One region of the Clostridium facile genome, then DNA from elsewhere that is predicted to be linked to it. Evidence: predicted binding sites of a transcription regulator. Region 1 holds the regulator's gene; each other region holds the start of a gene.
The links. Region 1 encodes Rex, which represses fermentation and respiration genes when NADH is low (regulators of the CRP and FNR family bind a similar motif). Its sites were predicted from a motif close to ATTGTTAANNNNTTAACAAT; they were not measured.

Region 1 (5,218 bases):
TAGCTGGTTAACTGAGCTTTTTGGACATATTTAAAAATAGCCACTTCTGCCGCTAAAATATCTTTTTGATGACAGAGGGGTTTCACTGCGTCGTTCATGGTAGCATATAAATCCAAAGGAGAAAAATTCAACTCGGACACTTGGATTGTTCCCCGAATTTCAGAGATTTTTCCGGTGGGGTCTCCTGTTATCCGAAATTGTACTGCGCCTTCGGATAATTCATATTGAAGGATTTCCTGATTTGGGCTTTGCAGCTGTTCTGAAGCTACGGTATACGTATTGGGAGAACTATAAACAATCTGTCTCATATAATCGTAACTAACAGTTTGAATATTTCCTCTTCCAAACAACACCATTACTGCATTGATATTATAAACAACCGCAATGGTAATCGAAAGGATAATACCAATTATCAAAAACCATGCGATGAAATAACGAGGGGTATTTTTTGCGAACATTTTTTGATCTCCCAACAAAAACCCCCCTTTATCCTCTCGATTCGTTTTGGAAAGTAAACTAGATTACCATACATATTTTGCGGTTTATTTTGTGTTCTATGTAAAATAAAATTAATCCGCTTTATAATTTCCTAAAAATTTAAATCCAGTCAATTCCGAAGAAAGTTCGTTTAGTAGATGGATGGATTGTTCTTCCAATATATTTCCGGAAAAATCAAGATAGAATACCACATCGAAATTTTTATTACCAATTGGCTTAGATTCAATTTTGGTTAAATTAACGCCGTTAACCGCAAATTTTGTCAGCAGATTATACAAAGAACCAACTGCGTTAGAAATCGTCAAAGATGTGGCGATAGTATCGCATTCTGGGCGTGGATATAGCTTTTTGGAAATCACCATAAAACGGGTATAGTTTTCATCGTTGTTTTGAATATTCTGCTGTAGGATTTGCAAGCCATGGGTTTTGGCACTTTCCTGGGAACAAATTGCCGCAATTGGTAAATCGCTTTTCGCGACAAATTCAGCAGCAGCGGCAGTATTTGTGTAAGACTCCTGTGGTAAGTGGTGGAGCGCTAAAAACTGGCTGCATTGGCGCAACGCCTGGTTGTGGGAGTATACTTTTTGAATATCAGTGGCCTTAATTCCTGGACGTACAGCCAGGCAGTGGTCGATTTTTAGGGTAATGGTATGGTTGATATAAAAGTTATGATGTTTCATCAGCTCATATACTTCATCTACAGAGCCTGCATTGGAATTTTCCAGTGGTAAAATTCCAAAATCCACTTTTTTATTCTGTACTGCCTGGAAAACATCCTCAAATTGGTCAAACATAGTAATTGTGGCATTTGGGAATTTTTTTTGGCAAGCTAGATAAGAATAAGCCCCTACAACTCCCTGACATCCAACTGTGGGGTGTTCTGGCTGCTGATGGCCTGCCTGGATTTCTTCTAATAGCTTCAGGGTATCCAACGTGTAATCCAATACTTCTTTTTGCTGTAGGCATTTGCTGATATTCATCAGGGTAGAAAACAATACCTTAGCGCCTTCTGCGTTTTCGGGCGCAGCTTGGGAACTAATCCGCTGTATAATCTGATCTTCCCGGTCTTTATGGAAAATAGGGAGATTATTTTCTTTTTTATAGGCCGCTACCCCTTTTACAATTTCCATTCTTTGCTCAAATAATTGCAGTAAATTTTGGTCAATCTGGTCAATCTGGCAGCGTAATTCATCCAAATTCATGGTTCATTAGGTCCTTTCTAGAAATCTATTCTTAATATTTAATAAGAAATCAAAAATTTCATTTGATATTATTATAACGGAAAATAACTTCCTTTACAAGTATATGGAATAAAAACCAGCCATACTGTTCATACTTCTGCCAGGAGGTGGCATAATCAATGCGAAAAAAATTACATTATAGTTTGGAAAATCCCCTTGATATGGATTCCAGCATACGGTTAGAGAAGAAATTAAATGACATCAAAGGGGTAAGGGCGTTCGTAAACGGAGCAGCGGCAGAAGTAAATTTATCCATACCGAAACAATCTGATATGGAGGTGGGATTGGAACAGATTATTGATGATGAAGCAATGTTAAAATGCTTTCATGACCATGATTTATTCGATCCACAATATCAATTCTGGCAAATTTATGATGTTGCCACAATACCAGATTTGGATTTGGAATTTTTTGTGTCCCGTATGGGAGGGCTATTGAAAAGATCAAAACTTCCTTCTTATAAAGTGGTAGAATCCTTGGCAAAGCAGAACAAGATCAAGCTTTCCCATGTCAAGGGATTAGAGTGGGAAGAGCAGGCAATTAGTGGGAAAATACAGGGAAAGCGTGTTTCCTGTGGCACGGGGGAATATTTTCACCTTCCAAGGGCAACGTTTTCCCAACCAAAACTCTATTTTGCATGCGAAGATAATGTTTTGGGATATATCGAGTTTACAGCAGATAAACGGATATAATAAAATACCATGAATATTTCGCCTATAATAAGAATCTCCTGTTATAGTTTTACCCTATAACAGGAGATTTTTTACAATCCCATTTCTAAAAGGAACAGGAATTTATTGTTTTGTATGGTTCGTTACCTTATAACTTAAGGTCATTAAACTGTCACTAAGATGTACATTTTCCGCCACCACATTTGGGTAATCCATCATAATATCATAGTGGCTAAAATTCCAAAAGCCTTGGATTCCTAATTCAACCAGTTTTTCTACAATCGCATGGGCACTTGTCTTGGGCACACAGAGGATAGCGACAGTAGGGGAGTTTTGTTTGCAAAATTCACCCATTTCTTTTACATCTATTATGGTTTGATTCGCAATTTTAGTGCCAATCAGATTGGGGTCACGGTCAAATACCCCAATTAATTCAAATCCTTTCCCTTTAAAACTGGAATAGGAAATAATAGCACGACCCAAGTTACCAGCACCGATTAAGATTGTTTTTTGTTGGCTTTGTAAGCCAAGAATCTTGGAAATCTCTTCGTGGAGATGTGGCACATTATAGCCATACCCCTGTTGGCCGAATCCACCAAAACAGTTTAAATCCTGCCTAATTTGGGATGCGGTCAACCCCATTAAATTGGATAATTCACGGGAGGAAACCCTTTCAACACCGGTACGGAGCAGTTCACCAAGAAATCGATAGTACCTTGGCAGACGGCGGATCACCGACATAGATACTTCGTTGTTTTTTGGCATGGTCTTTACCTACCTTTTTATTAGAGTTTTGTTGTGGTTTCCATGACATAGTTTCCGAATTCTTCTGTGGTAGCCCCATCAGAATGACCGGTTACTTTGAGTTTCTTTTCTTCATACATGCAGATATCCAAAGCACGTTCCAAGCGGTCTGCTTCTGCCTGGTAACCAATGTGAGACAACAGCAGTACGGTTGCACGCAGCATAGAGCATGGATCTGCGTATTTGTCACGGCCTTCATTTACCATACGTGGTGCGGAACCGTGGATTGCTTCAAACATTGCATATTGTTTTCCCAAGTTTGCGCTGCCAGCAGTACCTACGCCACCTTGGAATTCAGCAGCTTCGTCAGTGATGATATCGCCATACAGGTTAGGCAAAATGAATACACGGAAATCTGTTCTTCTTTTTTTATCGATCAATTTTGCAGTCATGATATCTATATACCAGTCATCTGTTGTGATTTCTGGGTATTCTTTAGCAACTTCTTTACAATCTCGCAGGAAATTACCATCTGTTGTTTTGATAACATTTGCTTTTGTAACAATGGAAACACGGTTTTTACCGTTCTTTTTCGCGTAATCATATGCCAAACGGGCAATGCGGTCGGTACCCTGTTTAGTGGTAACGGTGAAGTCGATTCCCAAATCTTCGTCTACATTGACACCGCAGGAACCCAAAGTGTAAGCGCCTTCTGTATTTTCCCGGAAGAAAGTCCAGTCAATCCCTTCTTCTGGCACTTTTACTGGACGAACATTCGCAAACAGATCCAGTTCTTTTCTCATTGCAACGTTGGCGCTTTCGATGTTTGGCCATGGGTCGCCAGCACGAGGGGTAGTAGTAGGCCCTTTTAGGATAACATGGCAGGATTTCAGTTCAGCCAGTACATCGTCTGGGATAGCTTTGCCGCAAGCAACACGATTTTCGATGGTTAAACCATCAATTACTTTAAATTCAATTTTACCTGCCGCAACAGCATCTTTTAATAAGTATTCCAAAACTCTTTGCGCTTCATGGGTGATAACTGGGCCGATTCCGTCACCGCCGCATACACCAATAATAATTTTGTCTAATTTTTGGTAGTCTACAAAATCTTTTTGCGCTTTCATGCGTTCAATACGTTCCAGCTGAGATTTGACTACTTTTGCAAATTGTTCTACTGCAATATCCACTTTGCTCATGTTTTTGTCTCCCTTAATTTAATAATATCTTATACTTCTAGAATATAGCATATTGTTTAACAAATATTATAGCATATTGTTAAGATTATATCAATAGTTAGGATCGAATTCCGGTTGTTTTTATCAATTATAAACCCAAAATATAGAAGATAAAAATTTTTGATCCATGGAAATTATCTTGAAGTAGTTTAATCGGTTCGTTTTTCTGTTATAGTTCTTATTTTTTAATCAAAAATAGGATAAACATGTTCGCTGTATACGATTGGTATAATAAAATTATGTGAATTTTATTGATTCTCCCTGTTTTTTTCAGGATTGCAACTGGGTTGAATGTTGTGTCTGATTTATAGTATCACAAATTCTATCCCTGTAAGCAGAAGAATAGCCTTATCTATCGAACTGAGTATAATGTGTTCTACAATCCGTTTTTTGTGAATAAACTGCTATTTCAAAATCAACGGCTGTTTTGGGTCTGTATTGAAACAATATTTTGATGTTACAATTCATCATTTGTGGATTAGCAATACAATATTCCTATAATAAATTTCAGAACTACTTTATATCCACTTTTGGTAGAACTAGAGGTTTTCTATGAGAAACTCCTATAACAAAAAGCAGGCTACTACGGATAGTAACCTGCTTGTCATTATTTTAAAAATCCTTCAATGATGCGTTGGGTTGCCTGTTCTTCTGTTAAGCCCAAAGTGCAAAGCTTCAAAATTTGTTCCCCAGCGATTTTACCAATAGCCGCCTCGTGGATAAGTTCAGCGTCCACATGGTAGGCATCCAGCATGGGGGCAGCGCTTACTGTTCCTTGGTCCACTAAAATAGCATCACACTCAGAATGGCCCATACAACGGTTTTT
Region 2 (5,218 bases), 1.4 Mb from region 1:
GCTTCTACGATAGCAGCAAAATCTGGAGCTTTCAGGGAAGCGCCACCAATCAAACCGCCATCAATGTCTTCTTTGCCCAACAGTTCAGCAGCATTTTTTGGATTCATAGAACCACCGTATTGGATAGTCATAGCATCAGCAGCTTCTTTATCATAGATGCTAGCAACTGTTTCACGGATTAAGCCACAAACTTCAGCAGCCTGGTCAGCAGTAGCAGTTTTTCCTGTACCGATTGCCCATACTGGTTCGTAAGCGATTACAATGTTTTTCAGTTGTTCTTTTGTGATGTCTTTCAGAGCCAGTTTTACCTGCATAGCAACCAGTTCAGCTGTAATGCCGTTTTCTCTGTCTTCCAGCATTTCACCAACGCAAACGATTGGTTTCAGGCCAGCTTCAACAGCAGCTTTTGTTCTCAGGTTTACAGTATGGTCTGTTTCACCAAAATATTGTCTTCTTTCGCTGTGACCGATTACAACGTATTCAACGCCCATTTCGGTCAGCATATCAGCGGAAATTTCACCAGTAAAAGCGCCGGATTTTTCAAAGTGAACGTTTTCAGCGCCAACTTTGATGTTGGTACCTTCGGTCAGTTCCATTGCGGTTTCCAGGTTGGTGAAAGGAACACAGATTACAACGCCACAGTTAGCGTCTGCAACCAATGGTTTCATTGCTTCAATTAATTCTTTTGCTTCTGCACGATTTTTGTTCATTTTCCAGTTGCCAGCAATAATTGCTTGACGTAATGTTTTGTTCATGATAGAACCTCCATAAATTCAGTCAAAAAATTTTATTCCTATAAATTAAAAACGGCGTAAGGCGAAAGGGTCTCGCCTCCGCCGTTGTATTTACTGTATCGTAAAAGCAGCAATTAATTATTTATCTTGGATTGCTGCGATACCTGGCAGTTCTTTTCCTTCCAGGAATTCCAGGGAAGCACCGCCACCAGTGGAGATATGGGTCATTTTATCACCAAAGCCCAGGGTGTTTACTGCTGCTGCGGAGTCACCACCACCGATTACTGTTACCGCATCGGTTTCAGCCATTGCTTTTGCAACCGCGATCGTACCTTTTGCCAGGATTGGGTTTTCAAATACGCCCATTGGTCCGTTCCAAACAACTGTTTTTGCAGATTTTACAGCTTCTGCAAACAGTTCCGCTGTTTTTGGACCGATATCCAGGCTCATTTTATCAGCAGGAATTGCATCCGCTGCAACAACTTCTACTGGAATTTCAGCATCAATTGGATTTGGGAATTCATCAGCAATGGTGCAGTCGATTGGCAGTAAAATTTGAACACCTTTTTCTTCTGCTTTTGCCAGCATATTTTTACAGTAGTCGATTTTTTCTTCATCCAACAGGGAAGTACCTGTACCATAGCCTTTTGCAGCCAGGAAAGTATATGCCATACCGCCGCCGATAATCAAAGTATCTGCTTTGTTCAACAGATTTTCAATAACATTCAATTTATCTGCAACTTTTGCGCCACCCAAAATGGTAACGAATGGTCTTGCTGGATCATTGACAGCATTGCCCAGGTACTGCAGTTCTTTCCCAATCAGATAACCAACAGCGGTTTCTTTTACATAATCAGTTACGCCAACAGTGGAACAATGTGCTCTGTGTGCGGTACCAAAAGCGTCGTTTACAAATACATCTGCCAAGCTAGCCAGTTCTTTGCTGAACTCTTCACCATTTTTGGTTTCTTCTTTGCGATATCTAGTGTTTTGCAGCAATACTACGTCGCCGTCTTTCATAGCAGCAACAGCAGCTTTTGCGTTTTCACCTACAACATTATCATCAGCAGCAAATACTACTTCTTTGCCCAAGTGTTCTGACAATCTTTTTGCTACAGGAGCCAGGGATAATTCTGGTTTTGGTTCGCCTTTTGGTTTGCCCATATGGGAGCAAAGGATTACTTTACCGCCATCCGCAATTAATTTTTTAATAGTTGGCAGAGCAGCAACGATTCTATTTTCGTCAGTGATCACACCATCTTTCAGTGGTACGTTAAAGTCGCAGCGAACAAGAACTCTTTTACCTGCGACATTGATGTCATCAACAGTCTTTTTGTTTAAAGAAGTCATATTAGCCATCCTTTCAATCTTAGAAAATCAAAAATATTTGTTCTTCCGTTTAGGAAGAATGTTAACAGAATAACAAACTAATTTATATTATATCCAATTAAGGCAGTTTTTTCAAGTGGTTTCCGGGAAATTTCCGCCTTTTTCCCATTCGGTTATCCAGTTTCACTATAATTCCGAAAAAAACAGTATTTTAGTTGGAATTTTGGCTGCCCTTTACAACAACCGCTACTACCTGAGGCCCAGCGTTAATCGAGATAACAACCCCAATTGGGTAAACGCCTTGCGGCTCCCCACCCAGTGCTTTTTTACATTCTTTCACCAGTTCTTCTGTCTTTTCCGGCTTATCCCCGGACAAAATATAATATGGAGTGTTTGGGGTCATCTCCGCTTTAGCGCGTTTGATTAAATCTGGAATTACCGCTTTTTCCCCACGTACTTTACCCAATACTTTGGATTTGCCATGGTCAAACGTTAAAATTGGTTTTAGCCCCATTAACTCCCCAACAAAGGCTGCTACAGCACTAACACGTCCAGATTTTTTCGCAAATTTCAAATCATAGGTGGCAAAATAAACATGGGCAGAATGAACCCAGTCTTCTACAAACGCAATAATCTCGTTTACTGGAGCACCTTTTTTCGCTTTTTCTGCTGCTTCTATAACCGCATATCCATACACCATGGAATAGGTAGTAGAATCCACAATATGAATTTGAAAAGAATCTTTTGCCTCTGGATGTTCCTCAAAAAAAGTATTTTTTGCCATAATCGAATTCTGATACGTAGCAGAACCACTACTATTGATGGAAATATAAATTAGATCTGTATAACCTTCGTCATAGTATTTTTGGTAAGCTTCTTCAAATTCAATTGGTGTAATCTGCGCATGAGTAGGGATTTTCGTACAACTTTCTAGAACTTCATAAAACTCTTGGGTTTCAAAATCTTCCCGTTCCCGGTATCCTTTTTCCTCAATAGTAATGGGAAAATTCAATATACGGATATTTAGTTCGTGCTCTTTCTCTTTTGGAATATCACAAGCGGAATCCGTCATAATTTTAATTTTAGCCATAGTTTACCTCCATAAAAATTAATTCCAGGTGTATTTTGTCAGCTCGCCAGTGGTCTTTAATTTTGGAAATCCCCATTGGCGCAATACTTCATAGGTAGCGATTGCAACGGTATTGGATAAATTTAAACTGCGGATCATTCCTAGCATCGGCATCCGAACACAATCTTCTGGATGATGGTAGAGTAAATCCTCTGGAAGTCCCGCATCCTCCCGACCAAAAATCAAATAGGAGTTATCCGGATATTCCGCATCCGAATAAATATGCTGGCCCTTTGTTGTAAAGAAAAAGAAATTTCCATCCGCATTTTTCTCTAAAAATTCCGCCAGGTTTTCATAATAGGTAATGTCAAGGTATTGCCAATAGTCCAATCCAGCTCGTTTGAGCTTTTTGTCATCAATTGCAAAGCCCAATGGTTTTACCAGATGGAGCCGTGCGCCAGTAGCTGCGCAGGTACGGGCAATATTCCCTGTATTTTGTGGAATCTGTGGTTCCACCAACACAATATTTAACGTACTCATTTTATTTCCCCCAAATGTCGTCTTCTCTATCCATTAAACTATATTTTTCACTGGAATGCAAGAGGATATCAAAAAATAATCCAATTCAAATATTCTTTGCTCTTTGAAACGACGACAGATACATCAAACTTCTTATTGAATCCTAGTATCCAAAAACAGAACAAATCTGCTTTTCGTAATAAGATCAACGATACTATAATTTTTGATGTATTTTTCTACTTATAGTAATAAAATCAACTAAAAAACAAAAAGTTATAAATAGATTGAAACAGAACCGCTCCTATACATAATTTTTAAAAATACCATATTATCCAACAGTATTGCCAATAATAAAAACGATAATTTTGAAAACGCTTTGTAAAAATTACCGCAAAAGTATTTTGCCTACTCCTAATAAGTTTTATCTTGTTCAAGTTAAGCTATCCATTTATTTCACAATAGATTAATAAATGACTTTCAGACTTTATACACTTATTATTCCAAAAAAAACAATAAACTAGCTTTGAAATAGACCATATACTTACATTGGTTTTGTTCCGTAAAAACCGCTTTCTCTTAAAAACTTTATCAAGATTTTTTCGAATCTCCGATAAAATTTGAGGTTTTCAAAAACAAACAAAAAAGCCGTTTCCCAATTAGATTGGGAAACGGCCGTTCCTTCAAATGGTTATCTCTCTAAGTTCTGGTCTCTGGAAGGGCCTACACCAACCATTTTAATTGGGCATCCACACACTTTTTCCAGATAAGCAATATAATCCTTACATTCCTGTGGCAGTTCATCATATGTTTTACACTTGGAAAGGTCTCCGGAAAAACCAGGTACTTCCTCATAAACCGGTGTGCAATCTTCTAATTCTTGAATATCACATGGGTATTCTGTAAAAATAGTGCCATCCGGTTTTTTATAAGCAACACATACTTTTAAGGTTTCAATCCCACTTAAAGTATCAAATTTATTGATTGCCAAAGCGGTTAACCCATTGGCACGTACCGCATGACGGAGGATCACTGCATCAAACCATCCAGTTCTTCTTGGACGTCCAGTGGTTGTGCCGAACTCGTTGCCACGGTTACGGATCATATCGCCCATTTCATCGAATAACTCGGTTGGGAATGGGCCAGCCCCTACACGAGTGGTATATGCTTTCGCAACCCCAATTACTTCATCAATTACCGTTGGGCCAACACCGGAGCCAATACAGCATCCAGCAGACAATGGATGGGAAGAAGTAACATATGGATAGGTTCCAACATCCAAGTCCAACAAGGTTCCTTGAGCCCCTTCAAACAGAATTTCTTTGTCCTGTTTTACAGCTTCATAAGTCAACACAGATACATCCGCTAAATATGGAGCCAGACGTTTCGCATATCCTACATATTCTTCAATAATAGTATCAACGTCCAATGCCTCTCCACCATAAATCTGGGTGATAATTTTATTTTTTAACGCACCAACAGCAGCAGCTTTTTCACGGAAAATAGATTCATGTACCAGGTCGTACATACGAATCCCACTACGTTCCGCTTTATCCATATAGCATGGACC
Region 3 (5,218 bases), 1.2 Mb from region 1:
AGAAGCTGCTAACGCTCCAGAAGGAACAAAAGTAGTGGATATGAAAGGTATGCCTGGCTATAAATTTGCTATGACTGTATCTGTATTAGACTGTACAGGTTGTGGTTCTTGCGCAAACGTATGTCCTGGCTTCAAAGGCGAAAAAGCTCTGACAATGTCCGGTCTGGAAAGCCAGCTGGCTCAACAGAACACCTTTGCTTATGGCCAAGAACTGCCAGCAAAACAAGAAGTTGTGGATAAATTTAAAGAAACAACTGTAAAAGGCAGCCAGTTCAAACAGCCTCTGCTGGAATTCTCCGGCGCATGTGCTGGTTGTGGTGAAACACCATATGCGAAAGCGGTTACTCAGCTGTTTGGTGACAGAATGTACATCGCAAACGCTACTGGATGTTCTTCCATCTGGGGTGGTTCTTACCCAGCAACTCCTTATACTACAAATAAAGAAGGCAAAGGTCCTGCTTGGGCAAACTCCTTGTTTGAAGATAACGCTGAATTTGGTTTTGGTATGCACCTGGCTCAAAAAGCTTTGAGAAACCGTTTGATCGAAAAAGTAGAAGCTTTGGCTGAAACTGCTGACGGTGATGTAAAAGCTGCTTGTGAAGCTTATTTAGCAACCAAAAACAACTCCAAAGATAACGCTGCTGCAACAGACGCATTGGTAGCTGCTTTGGAAAAAGCAAATGTTGGCGAAGATATCCTGAAAGACAAAGATTACTTGGGCAAAAAATCCATGTGGATCTTTGGTGGTGACGGCTGGGCTTACGATATTGGCTTCGGCGGTGTTGACCACGTTCTGGCTTCTGGTGAAGATGTAAACATCATGGTATTTGATACCGAAGTTTACTCCAATACAGGTGGTCAGTCCTCGAAATCTACTCCAACAGGTGCGATTGCTCAATTCGCTGCTGGCGGTAAAGAAGTGAAGAAAAAAGACCTGGCTCAAATTGCTATGAGCTATGGCTACGTATATGTTGCTCAGGTTGCTATGGGTGCTGATTACAACCAGACCTTAAAAGCAATCTCCGAAGCAGAAGCTTATAACGGTCCTTCTTTGATTATCGCTTATGCTCCATGTATTAACCATGGTATTAAAGGCGGTATGAGCAAAGCTCAGACAGAAGAAAAGAATGCTGTTGCTGCTGGTTACTGGAATATGTTCCGCTTTAACCCACAAGCAAAAGCAGAAGGCAAAAACCCATTGACAGTTGATAGCAAAGCTCCAACTGCTGCTTACAGAGACTTTATTATGAACGAAGTTCGCTACAGTGCTCTGTCCCGTTCTAACCCTGAAAAAGCAGAAGTTATGTTTGCAAAAGCTGAAAAACAAGCTGCTGACAAATATGCTCATTTGTTAAAATTACAAGAATTATACGGCAACGAAGCTGAATAATTACTGATAAATCAAAACCCACGGAATTTTTCCGTGGGTTTTTTAATGAAAGGATAAAAGTGGTTTATCCAGGTTTTTGCAATGAATTATAATAATTTTGGGAATACTACTATTGGATAAGGCGTTTTTATAAGAAATAAATTATAGATTAACTGTTAATAATTTAGTTTTATTACAATATTCTGGTAATATTTTTGCAGTGTGATTCCTTTCACATTCATAAATTTTTACAATTCATTCCATATCAATCAAAATTTAAGCATATTTGCATAAATAAAATATAATTCCTGCATTTTATTAACATTTATTTTACGTTTAACTGTTGCAGAATATTCCGATATATGGTAAGATTGTAATTGTAGAAAATTAGTGTTTTCACTAAGATACAAATTATAAGATAAAGGAGAACTAATATGTTAACAAATAACCAAAATGTGTTAAAATGGGTTGACGAAATGGTTGCCCTCTGTAAACCTGACCAAGTTGTTTGGATTGACGGCAGTGAAGCTCAATTAAATGAATTGAGAGCACAAGCTACCGAGACAAAAGAAATGATTCCTTTAAATCAGGAGAAATTGCCAGGTTGTTACCTGCATAGAACAGATCCAACTGACGTTGCTCGTGTAGAAGATAGAACCTTCATCTGTACTAGAAAAGAAGAAGATGCTGGTCCAATCAACAACTGGTGTGATCCAAAAGAAATGTACGCTAAATTAACACCTATGTACGATGGTGTTATGAAAGGCCGTACTATGTACGTTATCCCTTATTCTATGGGTCCAATCGGTTCTCCTTTGGCTAAAGTTGGCGTTGAGCTGACAGACTCCATCTATGTTGTATTGAACATGGATATCATGACAAGAATGGGTAAAGATGCTTTTGAAAACCTGGGCGAAACCTCTAATGACTTTGTTCGTGGTTTGCACTCTAAAGCAGATATTGACCCTGAAAAACGTTATATTGTTCATTTCCCAGAAGATAATACTATCTGGTCTATTAACTCTGGTTACGGCGGAAACGTATTGCTGGGTAAAAAATGTTTTGCATTGAGAATTGCTTCTTACCAAGGTAAGAACGAAGGCTGGATGGCTGAACATATGCTGATTTTGGGAATTGAAAACCCACAAGGCGAAGTAAAATATATCTCCGCTGCATTCCCATCCGCTTGTGGTAAAACAAACCTGGCTATGTTGATTCCACCAGAAGTATACAAAAAAGCTGGCTATAAAGTATGGACAGTTGGTGACGATATTGCATGGTTAAAACCAGGCGAAGATGGTAGATTGTACGCAATCAACCCAGAAAACGGCTTCTTTGGCGTTGCTCCTGGTACTAACGCAAAATCTAACTTTAATGCTTTGGAATCCACCAAAAAGAACACTATCTTTACAAACGTTGCTCATAACATGGATGACAACACTGTTTGGTGGGAAGGCTTAGATAAAAATCCACCAGAAAATGCAATTGACTGGAAAGGTAATCCTTGGAATGGAAAAGAATCCACTGAAAAAGGTGCTCATCCAAACTCCAGATTTACAGCCCCAGCTGTAAACTGTCCTTGCATCAGCCCAGAATTTAACAATCCACAGGGTGTTCCAATTTCTGCTATGATCTTCGGTGGACGTCGTGCAAAAACAGCTCCACTGGTATACCAATCTTTTGACTGGAACCATGGTGTATTTGTAGGTTCTACGATGGCTTCTGAAACAACTGCTGCTGCTACTGGTGCAGTTGGTGTTGTTCGTCGTGACCCAATGGCTATGCGTCCATTCTGCGGTTACCATATGGGTGACTACTTTGCTCACTGGATCGAAATGGGCGAAAAATTGGGCGATAAAGCTCCTAAAATCTTCAATGTTAACTGGTTCAGAACAGACGATGAAGGTCACTTCATTTGGCCTGGATTTGGTGACAACATGCGTGTCCTGATGTGGATCTTAGACCGCTGCGAAAATAAAGTTGATGCTGTTGAAACTCCAATCGGTTATGAACCAAAACCAGAAGATATCAATATCGAAGGCTTGGATATCGATTTGGATACCGTGAAAGGTCTGCTGGATGTTGATAAAGATCTGTGGAGAGAAGAAGCTGCTGGCATCGAAGAATTCTATCAACAGTTTGGTGATAGACTGCCAGAAGAATTGTCTAACCAATTGAAAGCTTTAAAAGAAAGATTAGGCTAATTTTTTAGGTCTCCTATTATCGTTTTAAAATGCCTGTGAAAGTTTTCTTTCACGGGCATTTTTGCGTTCGTTAAAAAATAGATTATATGTCAGTATAAAAGATTGTCTTTAAATAAGATTTGTTTTTATACAATAGAAGAAATCTTAATAAAGGATGAATATACATCATATTCAATCAGAATTTAGCTGTTCAATATGAAATCAATTTAGAAAAATTGTTTATTTTTTTTTGTTTTATAAATATTTTATTTATATATCACTACAAAATTGCTAATAAAATCCAATTTTATTTCCATTTTTATTGACATTTTAATTTATTTAACTTATAATATATACAACACAAATGAATAAATATTCATTTTATGAATAATTTTAAGTAAGAAGGAAGAAATAAAAATGAAATTAAAATGGACAAAAGTAATTGTTGCATTGGCTTTGTCCGGTGCAATCGCATTGGGAAGCAGTATTAGTGCTTCCGCTTGTATGGGCGTTTATGTAGGAAAAGGAGTATCGCAAAATGGTTCCTCTTTCATTGGACGTTCTGAGGATATTGCGAAAAACCACAATAAAATCTTTACCGTACATCCAGCAGAAGATCATCAAGCTGGAGATATGTTTACAGATGGTTATGGTTTTTCTATAGAATATCCAGCACATACTTATCGTTATTCTTTGGCAAAGGATTCCCCTTTGGAAGGAGATGGTGATGAAGCATTTGCTGAGGTGGGTATCAACGAAAAAGACGTTGCCATGACTGCCACTGTTTCTACTAGTTATAATGGAGATGCTGCAAAAGTGGACCCACTGGTTAGAAAAGGCGGTATTCGTGAAGTTTCTATGACCAGTGTTATTTTGGGACAAGCAACAACCGCTCGGGAAGCTGTTGAACTGCTGGGTAAAATTGTAGCTGAGCATGGGGCTGGTGAATGCAATACCATGATGTTTAGTGATCCAAATGAAGCTTGGTACATGGAAATTGTATCTGGGCACCAATATGCAGCAGTTAAAATGCCAGAAGATAAAGTTGCTGTATTCCCAAATATGATGATGTTGGGTACTATTGATGTAACAGATACAGAGAATGTAATTGTTTCTGATGGCTTAGTAAGTTTGGCAGAAGAAAATGGATTTTTACAAACTGTAGATGGACAAATCCATGTTGCTAAAACCTATGGACCATCCACTGCTAGCAGAAGTAATTTAACACGTTTATGGCAGGGAACTTATTATATGAACGTAGAAAAAGGGAATAGTTTAGATATTGAATCTGCTGAAGGCGGTTCATTTGACTTGTTCTTTGAACCTGACCATAAACTATCTACCCAAGAAGTAATGAAATATTTAGGATACCGCGGTGAAGGAACAAAATACGATTCTAATATGGATTCTTCTATTAAAGCAATCGGAAATGATCGTCAAGCAGAATGCCATGTATTAGAAATGCGTGATGGTATGTACAGTGGTATTGTAGGTGTTGAATGGCTGGCAATGTCCCGTGCAGAATTTTCTCTGTATCTCCCTTACTATGGCGGTATGATTACAGAAACTTGGGAAGGTTATCATCCAGAGGATCTGGAATACACGACAGATTCTATGTATTGGGTATTTAATAAATTAAATGATCTGGCAGAAGATGATAGGGAAT

Region 2: a site for Rex is predicted at 2,142-2,161, ahead of H8Z77_RS10905 (phosphoglycerate kinase). Genes of this name have one in related genera too.
Region 3: a site for Rex is predicted at 1,589-1,608, ahead of H8Z77_RS00210 (phosphoenolpyruvate carboxykinase (GTP)). Genes of this name have one in related genera too.

Annotation. Positions count from the first base shown of each region.
Region 1 covers NZ_JACOQK010000001.1:1,228,230-1,233,447, reverse strand. Annotated here, with positions in the region: gene H8Z77_RS05195 (hypothetical protein) at 1-473, opposite strand, end outside; gene H8Z77_RS05190 (chorismate mutase) at 570-1,700, opposite strand; gene H8Z77_RS05185 (hypothetical protein) at 1,859-2,431, shown strand; gene H8Z77_RS05180 (redox-sensing transcriptional repressor Rex) at 2,534-3,175, opposite strand; gene H8Z77_RS05175 (isocitrate/isopropylmalate family dehydrogenase) at 3,196-4,353, opposite strand; gene H8Z77_RS05170 (SufB/SufD family protein) at 5,000-5,218, opposite strand, start outside.
Region 2 covers NZ_JACOQK010000001.1:2,610,795-2,616,012, reverse strand. Annotated here, with positions in the region: gene tpiA (triose-phosphate isomerase) at 1-755, opposite strand, end outside; gene H8Z77_RS10905 (phosphoglycerate kinase) at 873-2,084, opposite strand; gene H8Z77_RS10900 (DegV family protein) at 2,275-3,153, opposite strand; gene trmL (tRNA (uridine(34)/cytosine(34)/5-carboxymethylaminomethyluridine(34)-2'-O)-methyltransferase TrmL) at 3,172-3,672, opposite strand; gene H8Z77_RS10890 (adenylosuccinate synthase) at 4,340-5,218, opposite strand, start outside.
Region 3 covers NZ_JACOQK010000001.1:50,903-56,120, forward strand. Annotated here, with positions in the region: gene nifJ (pyruvate:ferredoxin (flavodoxin) oxidoreductase) at 1-1,390, shown strand, start outside; gene H8Z77_RS00210 (phosphoenolpyruvate carboxykinase (GTP)) at 1,804-3,573, shown strand; gene H8Z77_RS00215 (C69 family dipeptidase) at 3,970-5,218, shown strand, end outside.